3 regions of the Lelliottia nimipressuralis genome follow, and region 2 is predicted to be linked to each of the others. Evidence: predicted binding sites of a transcription regulator. Region 2 holds the regulator's gene; each other region holds the start of a gene.
The links. The regulator Fur, encoded in region 2, represses iron uptake genes when iron is present. The targets are predictions, from matches to a motif close to ATAATAATGAGAACNACTATCAA.

Region 1 (6,863 bases), 150 kb from region 2:
AGAGATCGACGCCGTGCTCGTCAAAGCAGTCGAGGATCGGGCGCCAGCGGCGTGCCAGCTCTGCAAAGGCATCGCAAAAACGCTGCTCGTTGTGCGGCGGCCACGGGTAGAAAAACGGCCACGCCAGCGAACCGGAAAAGGTAGCGTGGGCGGTTAATCCGAGCTTCGCCGACGCCGCAGCGGCCTGTTTCACTTTGGCGGTTGCCCACGCCTGGCGCGCCGCGTCGTTACCGCTTACCGCAGGCGGCGCGAAGTGGTCAAAGGCCTCGCCGTAGACCGGACTGACCGCCACCAGCTGCCCTTCCAGATGGGTGGATAATTCGCTGATGACAAGCCCATGCCCGGCCAGTATCCCGGTGATCTCATCGCAGTAGGTCTGGCTGTTCGCCGCCTGCTCCAGATCGAAAATCTGTGGATGGTTGCAGGGGATTTGCAGCGCTTTATAGCCTTTCTCCGCCGCCCAGCTCGCCAGCCCGTCGAGGGAGTTAAACGGCGCGCGCTCGCCAATAAACTGCGACAGAAAAATGCCCGGTCCCTTAATCGTCCTCATAACACCTCCAGAAAATTACGCCTTATCTTCATCATATTTGAATGCGATAAGGAAAATCAGCGCGATCGCGGCGGCAGCTATCGCCGGGATCCACCAGAATGTGACCCACGCCTGCGGCACGGCCTGCCCCGCCACCAGGCTGTTATAAAGTGCGCCAGAAATCTGCGAGCCGAGCAGCATGCCGATGCCGTAGGTGAACATCACCACCATACTCTGGGCCTGGCCTTTTACCTTTTCGCCCGCCACGCGGTCGGTGTAGATAAAGCCGACGACAAAGAAGAAGTCATAGCACACGCCGTGCAGCAAAATGCCGAGATAGAGCAGGAAGCGCCCCTCTTCGCTGACGCCAAGCGCAAAGAAGGCGTAACGCACAAACCACGCCAGCATGCCGATCAGCAGCATGTATTTCACCCCGAGGCGACGGAACAGCAGCGGGATGACCAGCATAAAGACGATCTCTGACATCTGCCCGAACGACATGGCGGTGCTGACATCACGGATACCGGCGTCGGCGAGATAGGAGGCGGTGTACGCGTAATAGGTGCCCAGCGGAACGGAGATCAGCATCGCGCACAGGGAGAAGATAAAGAAGTGGCGCGTTTTCAGGAGTGCGAACGCATCCGCACAGAACAGATCGCGCACGGCAACGGGCATGCCTTTTGCCGGAGCTGGCGTGTGCGGCAGCGTCAGGCTATAGAGCGCCAGCAGAACGGAGCTTACCGCCGCGACCTGGAAAATGGTCACGCTGGACGCCACGCCGGTCACGCCGATGAAAATCCCGGCGACAATCCAGCCGATGGTGCCGAAGACGCGCACCACCGGGAACGTTTTGTCGACGTTCGCCAGGCTGTGAAACGCGATGTTGTTGGTCAGCGCCAGCGTCGGCATGTAGCAGAGCGTGTAGCCAAACAGCAGACCGATCAGCAGCGCGCCGTTTTCGGCGATCAGCGCCCCCGGCACGAACCACAGAATCGCCGCGCCAGCGAGGTGCATCACGGCCATCACCTTCTGCGAGGCGAAGAAGCGGTCCACCAGCATCCCGAGCACAAACGGCGACAGAATCGAGGCAATAGGCCCGGCGGAGAACGCATCGCCAATCAGCAGGGACATGTTGTGCTGAGTCATCACCAGCCCGAGCGTGACCGACCAGCTTCCCCAGATAAAAAACTGTAAGAACATCATCAGCGACAGCCGCGGCACCAGCAGCCGATGCTGGGCTATCGCCTTTCCACTACTTTCAGTTGTTGACACCATGATAAGCCTCACCCTTAAAAAGTAATCGATTACAAACCTCGTCAACTAAAAAGTAATCGATTACAAAATAAAGATCCTGCGGATCAAAACAGAACTGCGAGAATGGTCACGATCTAAATTTCCGCCCCCTTCTCCCACGCTTTCTCCGAATTTACATATTTAGTTACATTTGGCCGATAAATTAGTCTGCGCTTAATTCATTAAATAATTATGATTCCGATTCTCATTCAAAAAAAATCACATAACAACTCTTCCGGACAGGAAACATGACCTCTTTTAATGGCAAGGAAATCACGAAACCGTTCGCGGTTTCACTTATCGCGCTGGCAATCCAGACCGTAGTTCACCCGGCGCTGGCGGCAGAGAACAAAAGCGAACAGGAGATGGTGGTGTACGGCGACGCAAACACCACGGTGGATGAGCAGCAGGATTACGCGGTTAAAACCACGCGCGCAGGGACCAAAATGTTGCTCGCCCCGCGCGATATCCCGCAGTCGGTGAGCGTCGTAACGCAGCAGCGCATGAAGGATCAGGACCTGCAAACCATCGATGAGGTGCTGACCAACGCCACCGGTGTGTCGTCACAGCAGATCGACAGCGAGCGCTCGAACTATTTCTCCCGTGGCTTTGAGATCACCAACTTCTCCTACGATGACATCCCCACGTCCATGGGCGACGCGTGGAACTTTGGCGATGCGACGAAAGATACGGCGATTTACGATCGTATCGAAGTGGTGCGCGGCGCGGCGGGCCTGATGACCGGCGCGGGCGATCCGGGGGCATCGGTGAATATGGTGCGTAAACGCGCCGACAGCAAAACCGTGACCGGCAACGTCAGCGCCAGCTATGGCAGCTGGAATAAGCAGCGCTACGTCGCCGATCTCTCTTCCCCGCTCAACGCTGACGGCAGCCTGCGCGGACGGGTGATCGCCGGTTATCAGGATCAGGACAGCTGGCTGGATCGCTACGGTAAACGCAAAAAATTTCTCTACGGCGTGATGGATGCGGATCTTACGGACCACACCACCCTTTCACTCGGCTGGGATTATCAGCAGACCAACACCGCCAACCCGACCTGGGGCGGCCTGCCGAGCCTCTACAGCAACGGTTCGCGTACCCACTACGATCGCAACGTCAACACCTCGGCAGACTGGACGGGCTATTCCATCGAATCACGCAAGGTGTTCGCGAACCTCTCCCACAGCTGGGACAACGGCTGGTCGGTGCGCTTCAACGGCACCCACGGCGAGCAGAACTTTAACGATACGCTGCTCTATGTGATGGGCAATCCGGACGCGACCACGGGCGACGGCGCGAGCGGCTGGGGGAGCAAAGATCGCGGCAAACGCACCCTCGACTCCTTTGACTCCTACGCCAGCGGCCCGTTTGAACTGCTTGGCCGCCAGCACCAGCTGATGGCCGGGGCCAGCTACAGCCGCCAGCATAACGCTACCTTCAGTAAGGATGGGCCGATGGACAGCGTGGGTATCTTTAACAACAACTGGGATGGGAGCGTGGCGGAACCGGCGTGGGGCGACTGGTATCAAAACGCCGATGACATCGTGCGTCAGAAATCGGCCTACACGGCGACACGCCTGTCGCTGGCCGATCCCCTGTCGCTGATTTTAGGCGCGCGTTACACCCAGTACAGCACTAACGGCAGCAGCGGCGATATGCGTAAATACAACACCACCCCGTACGGCGGCCTGGTGTTCGATATCACCGACGCGCTTTCGGCGTACGCCAGTTACACCTCGATTTTCGCGCCGCAGACCAAGCGCAGCAAAGATGGCGCGTGGCTGTCGCCGGTGACCGGCAAAAACTACGAAACCGGCCTGAAAGCCGACTGGATGGACGGTCGCCTGACCACCAACGTTGCGGTATTCCGTATCGAGCAGGAAAACGCGGCGGAGGCGATCAGCGGAGAGTTCGTCAACGGCTCAAGCGAGCAGGCCTATCGCGCAACAAAAGGGGCGGTGAGCAAAGGGGCCGAGTTTGAAGTGAACGGCGCCGTGACCGACGATCTGCAGCTGACCTTCAGCGCCACGCGCTACGTCGCCACCGATACGGATGGCCGCTTCAACAGCTATGCACCGCAGACCCAGCTCAAACTCTTCAGCCGCTATCGCGTGCCGGTGCTTCCGGACCTGACGGTCGGCGGCGGCGTGAACTGGCAAAACCGGGTGTATAAAGACGTAACCGGGCCGGATGGCGAAACCCAGCGTCTGTACCAGGGCAGCTACCCGCTGGTCGATCTGTTCGCGAAGTATCAGCTGACCAAACAGCTGGCGGTGCAGGCCAACGTCAGCAATCTGTTTGATCGGGAATATTACTCGTATCTCGACGATTCGGCAGTGTATGGCGAACCGCGAAGTGTCTCAGTGAGTATGAGTTATCTGTTCTGATGAGATGATGTGAAAGCCCGCCTGCGGTTCCGCTGGCGGGCTTTTTGTTAGCGCGCTTTACTGCGCGATAAGGTAAAGGCCACAAACAAGAATACCACCCACACAGGCAGCAGGAACGCCGACAGACGCATGTCATCGATGGTGCACATGAGCACCAGAATCATGCCGAGAAACGTGATACACAGGTAGTTTCCCGCCGGGTAGAGCAGCGCCTTGAACTGCGTCTCACGCCCTTTACGACGCATCGCCGCACGAAAACGCAGGTGCGCCAGGCAGATCATGATCCAGTTCAGCAGCAGGGTAGCCACCACCAGCGCCATCAGCAGGCCAAAGGCCTCTTTCGGCAGCAGATAGTTGATCAGCACCACCAGCGAGGTAATGCCTCCGGAGAGCAGCAGCGAATTGACCGGTACCCCGCGACGGCTGACGCGCGTTAAGAACTTCGGCGCGTTACCCTGCACGGAGAGGCCAAACAGCATGCGGCTGTTAGAGTAGACGCCGCTGTTATAGACCGAGAGCGACGCCACCAGAATGACGAAGTTCAGGGCCGATGCCACCAGGTTGCTGTTCATATCATGGAAAATCATCACAAACGGGCTGCTGTCGGATTTCACCTCTACCCACGGGTAGAGCGCCAGCAGAACCACCAGCGAACCGATATAAAACAGCAGAATACGGTAGACCACCTGGTTGACCGCTTTCGGAATGCTTTTGTGCGGATCGCGCGCTTCTGCCGCCGTGATCCCAATCAGCTCTAGCCCGCCAAAGGAGAACATGATCACCGCCAGAGACATAATCAGCCCGTTCCAGCCGGTCGCGAGGAAACCGCCGTGTTTCCACAGGTTATCGATGTTCGCGCGCTCGCCCCCGTGCCCGGAGAAGAGCAGCCACAGGCCAAAGCCGATCATGCCGATAATCGCCAGCACTTTAATCAGCGCGAACCAGAATTCCGTTTCGCCATACAGACGCACGTTAACCAGGTTTACGGCGTTGATAATAATGAAGAAGACGGCGGCCCAGATCCACGTCGGGACATCCGGCAGCCAGTACTGCATGTAGATGCCCGCGGCGGTGAGTTCAGCCATGCCGACCAGCACGAACATCACCCAGTAGTTCCAGCCGGACAGGAAGCCTGCAAACGGCCCCCAGTATTTGTAAGCAAAGTGGGCGAAAGAGCCAGAAACCGGCTCTTCGACGACCATTTCACCAAGCTGGCGCATAATCAGAAAGGCAATCACGCCCGCAATGCCGTATCCCAGCAGTACCGCAGGCCCGGCCATTTGAATCGCTGGCCCGATGCCGAGAAACAGTCCGGTACCAATCGCGCCGCCGAGGGCAATTAATTGAATATGTCGATTTTGCAAACCACGTTGCAGCGTCGGTGTCTGTTCCGACGAGGCTTCAGAAACCGCATTGTCTGAAGCGGATGACGCGTCTTTCACGTCTGCCCCCTGTGTATTTTTATTGGAAGGGGCACCTTTTAACACTTCGGGTCAGCAGGAGCAAGTTGCAGGCCCGGCTCAAATACCCATATGAATTTAAAAGCGCGGCTGGGTATGATGTTGAGAACCCTACACTGACAGAGTGACCTATGACTGAGAAACAGTTCTACCCTATCGGTACGCCAGGCCAGCCATGGACTGCGGCGGAAAAACAGCAGTGGCGCGAGAACCAGACGCGTTTTCGCAGCTATCAGACGGACGTGCTTGACGCGATCAATGCCCTCAAGCCTCGCTACGACGTGAGTCAGTACGGCGAATTACACTACGGCGACCAGACCTTCCCGCTGATGGCCGTGAAGTCACAAGACTGGGACGACAACCTTCCCGTCGCGCTGATTACCGGCGGTGTTCACGGGTACGAAACCAGTGGTGTGATGGGCGCGCTGAACTTCCTGGCGGAGTATCAGAATGAGTATGCGGGGAAAATCAATCTACTGGTGGTGCCGTGCGTCAGCCCGTGGGCCTACGAGCATATCACTCGCTGGACCTATGAAGCCGTGGATACCAACCGCCAGTTCTGGCCACAAGGAGAAGGCGAAGAAGCCCGCGCGCTGATGGCGTTAACCGCCCCGCTGAAAGGCAAATTCCTGCTGCACGTTGATCTGCACGAAACCACCGACAGCGATGAGAGTGAGTTCCGACCGGCGAAGGCCGCGCGCGACGGACTGCCGTTTGAGCCGGGGACAATTCCCGATGGCTACTATCTGGTGAGCGATACGCAAAATTCACGGCTGGATTTCCAGCAGGCGATTATCGACGCCGTGAAGAAAGTCACCCATATCGCCCCTGCCGATGAGAATGGCAAAATGATGGAGTTCACCGTCGTCAGCGAGGGCGTGGTGGAATATGACATTCATGCCTATCATCTGTGCGCCACCCTTACCGGCGCGCCTTTTACCACCACCACGGAAGTTTATCCCGACAGCCCCGGCACTACGCCAGAGGCCTGTACGCGCGCGCAGATCGTGACCGTTCACGCCGCAATTGCGTTTGCGCTGGCGCACGCTTAAGAAATGGATGGGGCATCCGTGCCCCTGATAACGAGGGTAAAACTTAGAACTCGTAGCCGACGGAAACTTTGAAGGTACGCGGCTCGCCCTGGAACAGGTAAGTTCCGGAGTCGTCCACGCTTGCCCAGTAGTTTTCGTCCGT
Region 2 (6,863 bases):
CATTAAATTTGCCGAACACCATCAGACCGGCAACAAGTGGTGCATCTACCCGATGTACGACTTCACCCACTGTATCAGCGATGCGCTGGAAGGCATTACGCACTCTCTGTGTACGCTGGAATTCCAGGACAACCGTCGTCTGTACGACTGGGTACTGGATAACATCACCATTCCTGTGCATCCGCGTCAGTACGAGTTCTCTCGTCTGAATCTTGAGTACACCGTGATGTCCAAGCGTAAGCTGAACCTGCTGGTGACCGACAAGCACGTTGAAGGCTGGGATGACCCGCGTATGCCGACCATCTCCGGTCTGCGTCGTCGCGGCTACACGGCGGCCTCTATTCGCGAGTTCATCAAACGTATCGGCGTGACCAAGCAGGACAACACCATTGAGATGGCCTCTCTGGAGTCCTGTATTCGCGAAGATCTGAACGAAAACGCCCCGCGCGCAATGGCGGTTATCGATCCCGTTAAACTGGTCATCGAAAACTACCCGCAGGGTGAAAGCGAGCAGGTCACTATGCCTAACCATCCGAGCAAGCCGGAAATGGGCAGCCGTGAAGTGCCGTTCAGCGCGGAGATCTGGATCGATCGCGCCGACTTCCGTGAAGAAGCGAACAAGCAGTACAAACGTCTGGTGCTGGGCAAAGAAGTTCGCCTGCGCAACGCGTACGTGATCAAAGCTGAGCGCGTAGAAAAAGACGCGGAAGGCAACATCACGACCATCTTCTGCACTTACGACGCCGAGACCCTGAGCAAGGATCCGGCGGACGGACGCAAAGTGAAGGGCGTCATTCACTGGGTCAGCGCGGCACACGCACTGCCGGTTGAAATTCGTCTTTACGATCGTCTGTTCAGCGTTCCTAATCCAGGCGCAGCAGAGGATTTCCTGGCGACCATCAACCAGGAATCATTGGTCATCAAACAGGGCTATGCAGAACCTTCCCTGAAAACAGCCGAAGCAGGCAAAGCATATCAGTTCGAGCGTGAAGGTTACTTCTGCCTCGACAGCCGTTATGCAACCGCTACCAAACTGGTGTTTAACCGTACCGTCGGTTTGCGTGACACCTGGGCCAAGATTGGCGAGTAAGCCTGGTCAATGAGAGACAAACGCCGCATAACGCGGCGTTTTTTTTGCTTATCGATCATGCTTTTACTTTTCGCGTCTATTTTTAACATTAAAATTACACGTCAATGAGCTGCTACTTATTTTTTTTAATAAAGTTTCGCGTAACGTGAAATAAGCGAAATTAAAGTATGTAAGCGCTATCAATTATCATTACCTACTGAATTTAACCATTTTTTTCTGATTAAGCCTTGTCCCGAGTGATATGTTTCAAATCACTACCAATTATGTGCACTTCGTCATAATCCTGCATTTTGCCCACTGAAAAGCGTTGATAATTCGCGTCACGAAAAATAGTCTAAAGGCGGTAGTTAATTCGAGGGTATTACAGACTACCCCTGACCATTTGGTCTTTTAGATTTTTCGCCGTTTAAGGCGCTTTTATTCGTCAAAGAGGAACAATCTATGCGTACGTTCAGTGGCAAACGTAGTGCGCTGGCGCTGGCTATCGCCGGTGTGACAGCAGTGTCGGGATTTATCGCGGCTCCGCAGGCTCAGGCAGCAGGCTTTATTGATGATTCAACGCTAACGGGCGGTATCTATTACTGGCAACGTGAGCGTGACCGTAAAGACGTCACCGAAGACAAATATAAAACTAACCTTTCTCACTCCACCTGGAACGCCAACCTGGATTTCCAGTCCGGTTATGCCGCTGATATGTTTGGCCTGGATATTGCCGCGTTTACTGCCATTGAAATGGCGGAAAACGGCGATAGCGCACACCCGAACGAAATCGCATTCTCCTCCAGTAATAAAGCTTACAAAGAAGACTGGTCGGGCGATAAGAGCGGTATCAGCCTGTATAAAGCGGCGGCCAAATTTAAATACGGTCCGGTATGGGCGCGCGGCGGTTATATTCAGCCAACCGGCCAGACTCTGTTAGCTCCGCACTGGAGCTTTATGCCGGGTACTTACCAGGGCGCAGAAGCCGGGGCGAACTTTGATTATGGCGACGCTGGTGCGTTGAGCTTCTCGTACATGTGGACCAACGAGTACAAAGCGCCGTGGCACATCGAGATGGACAAGTTCTACCAGAACGATAAAAAGACGCGGGTGGAATATCTGCACTCACTCGGCGCGAAATATGACTTCAAAAATGATCTGGTACTGGAAGCGGCATTCGGTCAGGCAGAAGGTTACGTCGATCAGTACTTCGCCAAAGCCAGCTACAAATTCGATATCGTTGGCGGCCCGCTGACCACCAGCTATCAGTTCTACGGTACGCGCGACAAAGTCAGCGATGGCGGCGTAAACGATCTGTATGACGGCACCGCATGGCTGCAGGCTCTGACCTTCGGCTACAAAATTGGTCAGGTAGATTTGCGACTCGAAGGAACTTACGTTAAAGCGGAAGGGCAGCAGGGCTACTTCCTGCAGCGTATGACGCCAACGTACGCCTCGTCTAACGGTCGTCTGGATATCTGGTGGGATAACCGTTCTGACTTCAACGCCGACGGCGAAAAAGCGCTCTTCTTCGGCGCGATGTATGACCTTAAAAACTGGAATCTGCCGGGCTGGGCGGTGGGCGCATCTTACGCCTACGCATGGGACGCGAAGCCAGCTGACATGGCGACGCCAGATGCCTACTACGATCCAAACTATCGTCTGAAAGAGTCTTCATACAGCCTGGATGCAATGTATACCCTGCAGGATGGTCGCGCCAAAGGCACCATGTTCAAACTGCACTTCACGCAATACGACAACCACTCCGATATTCCGAGCTACTCGGGCGGTTACGGCAACATCTTCCAGGATGAGCGTGACGTGAAATTCATGGTTATCGCACCTTTCACCATCTTCTGATGAACGATCTGGCGGGATCACTCCCGCCGGAATGGAGACCGACATGTTGAAGAAAATCGCATTCGTTGCTGTGCTGGCCGCAGGGCTGACCGCCTGCGCGCAACCTCAGGCGCAGAAAGAAGACTCTCGCCTGAAAGAGGCTTACAGCACCTGCATTAACACCGCTGAAGGCTCGCCGGAAAAAATCGAAGCCTGTCAGAGCGTACTGACGGTGCTGAAGAAAGAGAAAGCCCATGAGCAGTTCGCGACGCAGGAAAACATCCGCGTGATGGATTACCAGGCCTGCATTCAGGCGCGTAAAACCGGTAACGATCAGGAAGTGGCAAAACGTTGCGATCAGATCTGGAAAGAGATCCGCAGTAACAACGCACAGTAATTCGTTGTATTCAGCGCCCGGCCGCGAAAGCTTGCCGGGCGTTTTTGCATTTATTGCAGGCAAAAAAAAAGCCAACCGTCAGGTTGGCTCAGAGTTTGTAACACGATTATTTGGTATCGTGTGCATGCTCGTTTTCGCGGCAATCGCCTTCAGCACAATGACCATACAGGTACAGGCTATGGTTGGTCAGACGGATGCCATGTCGGGTGGCGATTTCACGTTGACGTGCTTCGATGGAGTCATCGCTGAATTCAATCACCTTGCCACAGTCGAGGCAGATCAGGTGATCGTGATGATGCTGTTGCGTCAGTTCAAAAACGGATTTACCGCCTTCGAAATTATGGCGGGTGACAATCCCGGCGTCATCGAACTGGTTCAGAACGCGGTATACGGTCGCCAGTCCAATCTCTTCGCCCATGTCGATCAGACGTTTGTATAAGTCTTCCGCACTGACGTGATGGTTGTCCGGCCCTTGCAGAACTTCCAGGATTTTTAAACGAGGAAGCGTAACTTTCAGGCCAGCCTTCTTTAATGCGGTATTGTTGTCAGTCATGCGGAATCTGTCCTGTTGCTAAACGATTCACTTCCTTAGAAGAAGTGACAGAAAATGCAGTTGGGATAATGCGTCTCATTATAGAACTGCCATGCCTAAATGAAAACTGCAAGTCTCAAGCAAAGTATGCTTATAAAAACGTGGTATCACCAACAAACTTGTTGGATGGCATCCACTTTAACCCGGGGACATTGTACAGGTATGAACACGAAAGTTAAAAATTTGTAGCAATTATTTTAATCGGTATTATCTATCAATGAGGTGCAACGTAGTCAGTTGCACCTCATCACTGCATTACGCGTTCAGGATGTCGTCGAGGTGCAGCTCTTCGCGGATCTGTTTTACCCACTTGTCGACGCGCTCAGCGGTCAGTTCTGGCTGACGGTCTTCGTCGATAGCCAGGCCAACAAAGTGGTCGTCATCCGCCAGGCCTTTAGAAGCTTCGAAATGATAACCCGCCGTTGGCCAGTGACCGACGATTGCCGCGCCGCGCGGTTCAATGATGTCGCGGATGGTGCCCAATGCATCACAGAAGTATTCCGCGTAGTCTTCCTGGTCGCCGCAGCCGAAGAGGGCAACGAGTTTACCGTTGAAATCCACTTCTTCCAGCGTCGGGAAGAAATCATCCCAGTCACACTGTGCTTCGCCGTAGTACCAGGTTGGAATGCCAAGCAGCAGAATATCGTAACCTTCGAGATCCTCTTTGCTGCTCTTAGCAATGTCATGTACGTCGGCAACGTCTTTACCAAGCTGTTTTTGAATGTTTTTTGCGATGTTTTCGGTATTACCGGTATCGCTGCCGAAGAAAATGCCGATGATTGCCATGAGTGAAATAACCTCTTGAAACTTAATGGTATGGTGGCGCAAATTGTCCACGGATAAGGGCAATCATAGCAGAACAGGGAAGTCTGCGGAAACAGCTATCACGCGGGACTGCACTCTGTGCTACATGAAAGGGACAATTGAGGGGATTTTCAGACGATCACCTGGTGCTGCGCCATGCCTGAAGCTGTGCCATCAGCATCTCTTCAATCAGCTCGCTGCGGCTGATCTCGCGGGCATCGGCCAGTTCACTTAAGGCGTCGGCGGCCTCCGCGTTGAGTTTCAGCTCGACGCGTTTAAGCCCACGACTTTTGTCGCGTTTCAGCTGATTGCGCTTATTGATGCGCAACTGTTCATCACGCGAAAGCGGATTGGTTTTTGGTCGTCCCGGTCGACGTTCAGTCGCGAACAGATCTAGTGTCGTGCGGTCCGTTTGTTCTTTGGCCATGATTCAGAAACTTCGGGGAAAACGAGCGGCCCTGCTATTGCCGGGGCGATGAGCGCGACATCATACATCACGGATACCTGCACGCCAACGACTGGTAGCCTGCGGGCAACCGGTCGCTGGCTTTTTAATCAAATCGCTTTATCAGAGAGATAGCGACGGATCGCCCGCAGCACGGCTTCGGGTTTTTCAGCGTGAACCCAGTGCCCGGCTCCGGCGATCACATGCGCACGCGCCTGTGGGAATTGCGCCAGCAGCGTATCGCGATAGGCATCGGTGACGTACGGAGAATTGCCGCCGCGAATAAACAGGGTAGGGTGTGGCCAGGCCGGAACGGTCTGCCAGCCGACAATCTGAGGATACTGATCCCACAGCACCGGCACATTAAACCGCCATGCGCCATCGACGAAAGATTTCAGCAGGAACTGCACCACGCCTTCTTCATCCAGATGTTCACGCATGATGGCTGCGGCCTGCTGGCGTGTAGACACGCCGGCCTCGGTCACGGCATTAATCGCCGCAAAGATCTCGTCGTGGCGACGCACGTCATAATCCACCGGGGCGACATCAATCACCACCAGCTGATCGATACGCTCCGGTGCCAGCGCCGTCAGGGCCATCACCGCCTTGCCGCCCATGGAATGGCCAATCAGCGTCGCTTTTTCAATCTGATTCGCATCGAGAGTATCCAGCAGATCCTGGGCCATCGCGCTGTAAGTCATCTCCGGGCTGCGCTCGGAAAGCCCGTGGTTACGCATATCCACCTGCAAAATATCGCGATCGGTCACCAGATCGCGGGCCAGCACGCCCAGATTATCCAGGCTGCCAAAGAGGCCATGAACCAGTACGATGGGAGAATTATTGTTCGGCGATTGTGCAGATTGCGCTCGGCTATTCAATTTCATGGCAAAGTTCTTTTTTTACGTATGTCAGGTTAGGGTATTATGTTGACCATTCTGCCGCCCGGCTGCAAGGTTCCAGTTTAATCTGACTTTTGCCGCCACCCAGGTTTGACCCTATCCGCGGTTGGGATTAGCCCTTATAATCCCAACGACTTGTATTCAGATAAGATATTGCACTGGATTAAGATGAAAACAATCGAAGTTGATGATGAGCTCTATCAGTATATTGCCAGCCACACGCGACATATTGGCGAGAGTGCATCAGACATTTTACGGCGCATGCTGAAATTTTCCGCCGCCTCACAGCCTGCAACTCCGGTTTCTAAAGAGGTTCGTCAGCCAAATGTGGTCGCGGAAGCGAAAACAGTGGCACCGGTGAAAGACAAAGTACGCGCGGTGCGTGAACTGCTGCTTTCCGACGAATACGCCGAGCAGAAAAAAGCGGTTAACCGCTTTATGCTGGTGCTGTCTACACTCTATTCACTGGATAACAAAGCGTTTGCTGAAGCCACTGATTCGCTTCATGGCCGTACCCGCGTTTACTTCGCGGGCGACGAACAGACGCTGCTTGCCAACGGCAATCAAACCAAACCTAAACATGTCCCTGGTACGCCGTACTGGGTGATCACCAATACCAACACCGGACGCAAATGCAGCATGGTCGAACACATCATGCAGTCGATGCAATTCCCGGCGGAATTGATTGAAAAGGTTTGCGGTACCATTTAACCCTTGCACAGGAAGGACCAGGCAATGGCAAATCACGATCGTGCGGGTCAGCCTGCACAACAAAGCGATTTGATTAACGTCGCTCAACTCACCGCGCAGTACTACGT
Region 3 (6,863 bases), 1.9 Mb from region 2:
ACGTCGATGCAGTTCCGGCGGCAATTACCGTTTCCTGCTCAATTTTGGGTTTTGTGCTGGTAGTCACCCGCGATGCGTGGCTAAGCCTGTTTATGGCGGTGGTCGTGGTGCCGGATACCAATCTGCTGCCGTTGCTTTGCATTGTGATGTTGCCCGCCTGGCTCCTGCTGGCGGGCAAACCGATGCTGATGGCCTGGCGACCGAAGAAATAGTCAGGCACTATTTCGCGCCTCCAGTGCCTGAGTGATGGCGCTCAGCAGCGGAGGAATATCCTCTTTGGGCAGCATCACTTCGATCAGCGACAATTTTTCGCTGTGCGCGACCTTCTCAAGGATCTCCGCCAGCTGGACCGTTTCGCTCACCCGCCAGCACTCAGCCTGACCATTCTGGCTCAGGGCTTGCGGGAGCTGCGTCCAGTTCCACAGCGCGATATCGTTATAGCGCTGTTTCGGCCCGTGGATCGCCCGCTCAACGGTGTAGCCTTCGTTATTGAGCACCAGAATTACTGGATGCTGATTATCGCGCAGCATCGAACCCATCTCCTGAATAGTCAGCTGTGCCGCGCCGTCGCCGGTCAGGACGATCACCCGCCGGTCCGGACACGCCGTTTGCGCGCCGAAAGCGGCCGCCAGCGTGTAACCAATCGACCCCCACAGCGGCTGAACGATAAAGTTCACATCTGTAGGCAGGCGCAGCGCTGCCGCACCAAACGCGGAGGTGCCCTGGTCGGCGAGAATAATGTCGCCGGGACGAATGAAGGTTTGCAGCGTGTGCCAGAAATTATCCTGCGTGAGCGTGCCCTCATGATAGTGATGTTCGAGCGGTGCCTGGCGAGACGGCGCGGCGTGATCTTTGACATGCTGTTTACACAGCGCGGATAAGATCTCGACCGCTTTGCTCATCGGAATCCCGGTGAACCATCTCTCACCCACGCGGGCGGCGTGCGGCTGAACTTCGATCGTGCGGGCCGCAGGAAGATTGTGGGTAAATCCGGCTGTCAGCGTATCGGTGAAACGCGTGCCGACGCAGATGATAGTCTCGGCCTCTTCAATCGCCTCTCTCACCCCCTCCGCGCTCGCCGAGCCGCTGTAGGTGCCGTAAAAACCGGGCTGACGTTCGTCAAAGATCCCTTTGCCCATCAGCATGGTGGCGTGGGCCATCGGGGTGTCATTCACCCATTTCTGCAGCGGCGCTTTCAGGCCGTAACGCAGTACCAGGAAATCGGCCAACAATGCGGTTCGTTTGCTGCCAGCGATGCGTGCTTCCGCCGCATCGCGGAAGGCTTTAAGACAGGCGCTATCGGCGTGAGAGGTACGTTCGGTGAGAGCGTTTACAGGCGGTGTGGCCGGTTTTTTTGCCACGTCTGCAGGCAACATCAGGTACCCCGGGCGACGTTCCCGCAGCATGATCGACAACACGCGGTCGATTTCATAGCAGGCATTTTGCTCCGTGAGAATGGCCTGCGCCACGGTCACCGGCTCACTCATCCGATAGAAATGACGGAACTCTCCGTCGCCCAGCGTGTGGTGGAGCAGTTCGCCTTTTTGCTGGGCGGCACTCCCCGGCGCGCCCACGATATGCAGTACCGGCACATACTCCGCAAAGCTGCCGGCAACGCCATTCATGGCGCTTAACTCCCCCACGCCAAAGGTGGTGAGCAGTGCGGAAAAGCCCTTGCAGCGAGCATAGCCATCGGCGGCATAGGCGGCGTTTAATTCGTTGGCACAGCCCACCCAGCGGATGTCGGGGCTGTCGATAACATGGTCGAGAAACTGCAAATTGTAGTCGCCTGGCACGCCGAACAGATGTTCAGCGCCGCAGTGTTTTAGTCGTTCCAGCAGGTAATCGGCGACGCAATAGGGGGTTCGCATAACAGGTGTCCTTCTGACGTTGACCTCACTTTGAGTATTAAAGAAGCGTGATGACTGTCCAGGAATGGCAGTAAGAAGGCACTGGAAAGAATGTTTTACGGAAAATGGCGGTGTAATCTGATTTACTGCGCGTGAGTGTAAACGTATACACTGATGGATTATTTCCGGTAAGAGGGTCTGAGCATGGTTTTTGATGCGGATAAAATGCGTTATCAGTCAATGCAGTATCGTCGTTGCGGCCAGAGCGGTCTGAAGCTGCCCGCCATTTCACTCGGCTTATGGCATAACTTTGGCGATACCACCTTAATTGACACCAGTCGTCAACTTTTACAGCGGGCCTTTGAGCTTGGCATCACCCACTTCGATCTGGCCAATAACTATGGCCCACCTCCCGGCTCCGCAGAATCAAACTTTGGTCGCATTTTTCGGGAGGATTTTCAGCCTTACCGCGACGAATTAATTATCTCGACGAAAGCGGGATACACCATGTGGGATGGTCCCTACGGTGACTGGGGCTCGCGTAAATATCTGATTGCCAGCCTGGATCAGAGCCTGAAACGTATGGGGCTGGAATATGTGGATATCTTCTATCACCACCGCCCGGACCCGGAAACACCGCTGCGAGAGACGATGAAAGCCCTCGACCACGTCGTGCGACAGGGAAAAGCGCTGTATGTCGGCTTATCGAATTATCCGGCAGAACTGGCGCGAGAGGCGATTGAGATCCTGGACGATCTTGGCACGCCGTGCCTGATCCACCAGCCTAAATACTCGATGTTTGAGCGGGCGCCTGAACAAGGGCTACTGTCCGTACTGCAGGAAAAAGGGGTCGGCTGTATTCCGTTCTCTCCGCTGGCCGGGGGGCAACTGACGGACCGTTATCTGAATGGGATTCCAGCGGATTCACGCGCCGCCAGCGGCAGCCGATTCCTGAACCCGGATCAGATCACCGAAGAGAAAATCAGCCAGGTTCGCGAGCTGAACGCGCTGGCAGAAAGCCGGGGCCAAAAACTCTCGCAGATGGCGCTCGCCTGGGTGCTACGCCATGACGCAGTTACCACGGTACTGATTGGTGCCAGCAAAACGGCGCAAATCGAAGATGCGGTCGGCACACTGAAAAATCTCCACTTTACCGCTGACGAGCTGAATGCGATTCACGCGATCCTGAGCCGGTCAAAATAAAACCGTTTTTAGCAAAAAGTGCTCCCCTCCATGAATTAGGAGTTGAGGCGATTAAACGGGGCTTTACGGCCCCGTAATATTGCGTTAACAGGCCGTCTACGGCCCCGATCGTGAAGGAGAAGAGAATGTTCAGGTCACTGATTCTTGCAGCTGTATTAATGGCTTCAGCACCGCTGGTCGCTAATGCGGGCGAAATCACCCTGTTGCCATCAGTAAAATTACAAATTGGCGATCGTGACAATTATGGTAACTACTGGGACGGCGGTGGCTGGCGCGACCGTGATTACTGGCACCGCAACTATGAATGGCGAAAAGACCGCTGGTGGAGGCACGATAATGGCCGTCACCGTGGCTGGGATAACCGCAAAGCCTATGAACGCGGCTACCGCGAAGGCTGGAGCGACCGGGACGATCGTCGTGGCCGACCGGGTCATGGACGCGGCCATGGACACGGTGGTCACCATCACTAAGTACACATCACTCAATACAAAAAGGAGCCAACAGGCTCCTTTTTTCATCTCTGATAATTTACAGGCCCAGCGCAGTCCCAATCAGCAGCCACAGGTTCAGGGCCACCACCAGCACCACGATAATCCAGCCGATACGTTTGACCAGCCGGGTATTCACCAGATCGCCCATTAGCGTCTGGTTACTGGTAAAGATCAGCAGCGGCACCAGCGCCAACGCGATACCGAAGCTCAACAGCACCTGGCTCATCACCAGAATACGCGTCGGGTCCAGCCCCATCAGGATCACAATAAACGACGGCATCATCGTCACGGAGCGGCGTACCCACAGGGGAATATGGAAACGCACAAATCCCTGCATGACCACCTGCCCTGCCAGCGTCCCGACCACCGTTGACGAGAGGCCCGCTGCAACCAGGCTCAGACCAAAAATAGTCGCCGCCGCGTGGCTGAGAAGTGGTTCGAGCGTCAGATAAGCCTGATCGAGATCGGCGATACCGGTGTGGCCGCTGAAATGGAAAGCCGCTGCTGCCGTCGTCATCATCGCCAGATTCACAAACCCGGCGATGGTCATCGCGATACCGACATCCCATTTGGTAGCCGAATAACGCTCCCGGCGTGAGCCCTCGTGGGCGTGCTGCGTCAGCGAGGAGTGCAGATAAATCACGTGCGGCATAATGGTCGCACCCAGTACGCCCGCCGCGAGGAAGACCGCTTCTGACGTCGGCAGAGTAGGAATAATCATGCCTTTACCCAGCTGCGCCAGATTTGGCTGGGAGAAGATCAGCTCGACAATATAGGCCGCGGCGACAAACAGCAGCAAGCCGCCAATCACCAGCTCAAGCGGTTTTTGACCACGGCGCTGCAGCATTAAAATCAGGAAAGTGGCGATCCCGGTGAGCACCGCCCCCTGGAGTAGCGACACGCCCAATATCAGTTTAAAGCCGATGGCCGCGCCGATAAATTCCGCCAGATCGGTGGCCATGGCGATAATTTCGGCTTGCACCCAGTAAAACCACACCACCGGACGCGGATAGTGATCGCGGATCTGTTCAGCGAGGTTTTTCCCCGTCGCGATCCCCAGTTTTGCGGAGAGCACCTGAATGAGCATCGCCATCAGGTTTGCCCAGACCACTACCCACAGTAATTTGTAGCCAAAGCTCGCCCCGGCCTGAATGTTGGTCGCAAAATTACCTGGATCGATATAGCCAATGGCAGCGATGAACGCAGGTCCCATTAACGCAAACCTCAGCTTGCGCGCTGCTCTGCCACTGCTACCCTCTACGCGACTGTTTGTCATTTCTGCCTCTGGAAATATAGCCTTTGCTATGTTTCATGCTATCAAAATGAGAATGATTATCAAGATCATTTAGAAGGTTTATAGTGATTTCTCTGATAGCTCTGAACGATAGGTGGGGCGGATGCAATGAAACGATCTCACAGAGCGTGAAATCGCGCAGTCATTTGTGAAGCGTAGCACACAAACGTAACTTTTCACTCATTTACATAACATAACGGAAATGTATGGTTGATCACTATTTTTGAGACTCGTCACAGGATGTAACTATAGTGTGGTCTTGATCTCGTTTTCTTTGTGCTTGTTACATAGAATGTGCACGGAAATTAAACCTGCCTCATATTTGGAGCAAATATGGACCGCGTCCTTCATTTTGTCCTGGCACTTGTTGTCGTTACTGCACTTGCATTGCTGGTCAGCACAGACCGCAAAAACATTCGTATTCGTTATGTTGTACAGCTGCTCGTCATTGAAGTTTTACTTGCGTGGTTCTTCCTGAACTCCAACGTAGGCCTGGGCTTCGTGAAAGGCTTCTCCGAGATGTTCGAAAAACTGCTCGGATTTGCTAACGAAGGGACGAACTTTGTCTTCGGCAGCATGAACGATCAAGGCCTGGCGTTCTTCTTCCTGAAAGTGCTTTGCCCAATCGTCTTTATCTCTGCGCTGATCGGTATCCTGCAGCACATCCGCGTTCTGCCGGTTGTGATTCGCGCGATCGGTTTCCTGTTATCCAAAGTCAACGGCATGGGTAAACTGGAATCTTTCAACGCAGTCAGCTCCCTGATTCTGGGTCAGTCCGAGAACTTTATCGCGTATAAAGATATCCTCGGCAAAATGTCCCGCAACCGCATGTACACCATGGCGGCTACCGCAATGTCTACTGTATCCATGTCTATCGTGGGCGCATACATGACAATGCTGGAACCAAAATACGTGGTGGCTGCGCTGGTTCTGAACATGTTCAGCACCTTTATCGTGCTGTCGCTGATCAACCCGTACCGCGTTGACGCCAGCGAAGAAAATATCCAGATGTCTAACCTGCACGAAGGCCAGAGCTTCTTCGAAATGCTGGGCGAATACATTCTGGCAGGCTTCAAAGTGGCGATTATCGTGGCCGCAATGCTGATTGGCTTTATCGCCCTGATCGCTGCATTGAACGCCCTGTTCGCCGCTGTGCTGGGTATCTCCTTCCAGGGCATTCTGGGCTACATCTTCTACCCTGTTGCATGGGTGATGGGTGTTCCGGCTCACGAAGCGCTGCAGGTGGGCAGTATCATGGCCACCAAACTGGTTTCCAACGAATTCGTTGCCATGATGGATCTGCAGAAAATTGCCAGCACGCTCTCTCCGCGCGCGGAAGGCATTCTGTCTGTGTTCCTGGTTTCCTTCGCTAACTTCTCATCCATCGGCATCATCGCTGGTGCGATTAAAGGTCTGAACGAAGAGCAAGGTAACGTGGTTTCTCGCTTCGGCCTGAAACTGGTTTACGGTTCAACGCTGGTGAGCGTACTGTCTGCGTCTATCGCTGCACTGGTACTGTAATCAGAAATAAAAAAGCCGGGGGTTTGTGCCCCCGGCTTTTTTACGCCTCCAGTTCGGCAAGCGGCTGCGGTTTCCCAATCAAATACCCCTGCAGATAATCGACCCCGATCTCAAGCAACAGCTGTCGTTGCGCCGGTGTTTCAACAAATTCGGCCACCACATACAGGGATTTGGTCTTCGCCAGATTGCAAATCGACGCCACAATCGTCGCATCCATGCTGTCAGTACAGATATCTTTTACGAAACACCCGTCGATTTTGATGATGTCAGCCTGCAGGCGTTTTAGCCGTTCGTAGTTAGCGTATCCCGTACCAAAATCATCAATCGCAATTTTAAAACCATACTCGCGCATCTGCTGGATATTCTGGATGCTGGATTCTGAGTCCGAGAAGGCCTGCTCTTCCGTGACCTCCAGAATGACTGCCTGCGGCGCGATGGCGTAGCGCTCAAACAGGGCAATGATTTCGGCGGCGACGTCTTTTTGATTGAGCGTCATCGGCATCA

Region 1: a site for Fur is predicted at 2,009-2,031, ahead of fhuE (ferric-rhodotorulic acid/ferric-coprogen receptor FhuE). Genes of this name have one in related genera too.
Region 3: a site for Fur is predicted at 4,861-4,883, ahead of ACB496_RS15710 (Nramp family divalent metal transporter). Genes of this name have one in related genera too.

What each region holds. Positions count from the first base shown of each region.
Region 1 is NZ_CP167172.1:1,183,731-1,190,593, reverse strand. Features, by position in the region: gene ACB496_RS05535 (sugar phosphate isomerase/epimerase family protein) at 1-550, opposite strand, end outside; gene ACB496_RS05530 (MFS transporter) at 566-1,804, opposite strand; gene fhuE (ferric-rhodotorulic acid/ferric-coprogen receptor FhuE) at 2,071-4,209, shown strand; gene pheP (phenylalanine transporter) at 4,257-5,651, opposite strand; gene ACB496_RS05515 (M14 family metallocarboxypeptidase) at 5,801-6,721, shown strand; gene ACB496_RS05510 (TonB-dependent receptor) at 6,765-6,863, opposite strand, start outside.
Region 2 is NZ_CP167172.1:1,332,902-1,339,764, forward strand. Features, by position in the region: gene glnS (glutamine--tRNA ligase) at 1-1,090, shown strand, start outside; gene chiP (chitoporin ChiP) at 1,532-2,929, shown strand; gene chiQ (ChiQ/YbfN family lipoprotein) at 2,976-3,305, shown strand; gene fur (ferric iron uptake transcriptional regulator) at 3,412-3,858, opposite strand; gene fldA (flavodoxin FldA) at 4,153-4,683, opposite strand; gene ybfE (LexA regulated protein) at 4,841-5,128, opposite strand; gene ybfF (esterase) at 5,257-6,030, opposite strand; gene seqA (replication initiation negative regulator SeqA) at 6,214-6,756, shown strand; gene pgm (phosphoglucomutase (alpha-D-glucose-1,6-bisphosphate-dependent)) at 6,781-6,863, shown strand, end outside.
Region 3 is NZ_CP167172.1:3,273,377-3,280,239, forward strand. Features, by position in the region: gene ACB496_RS15690 (ion channel protein) at 1-212, shown strand, start outside; gene ipdC (indolepyruvate decarboxylase) at 213-1,871, opposite strand; gene mgrA (L-glyceraldehyde 3-phosphate reductase) at 2,055-3,053, shown strand; gene ypeC (DUF2502 domain-containing protein YpeC) at 3,179-3,523, shown strand; gene ACB496_RS15710 (Nramp family divalent metal transporter) at 3,582-4,820, opposite strand; gene nupC (nucleoside permease NupC) at 5,172-6,359, shown strand; gene ACB496_RS15720 (EAL domain-containing protein) at 6,400-6,863, opposite strand, start outside.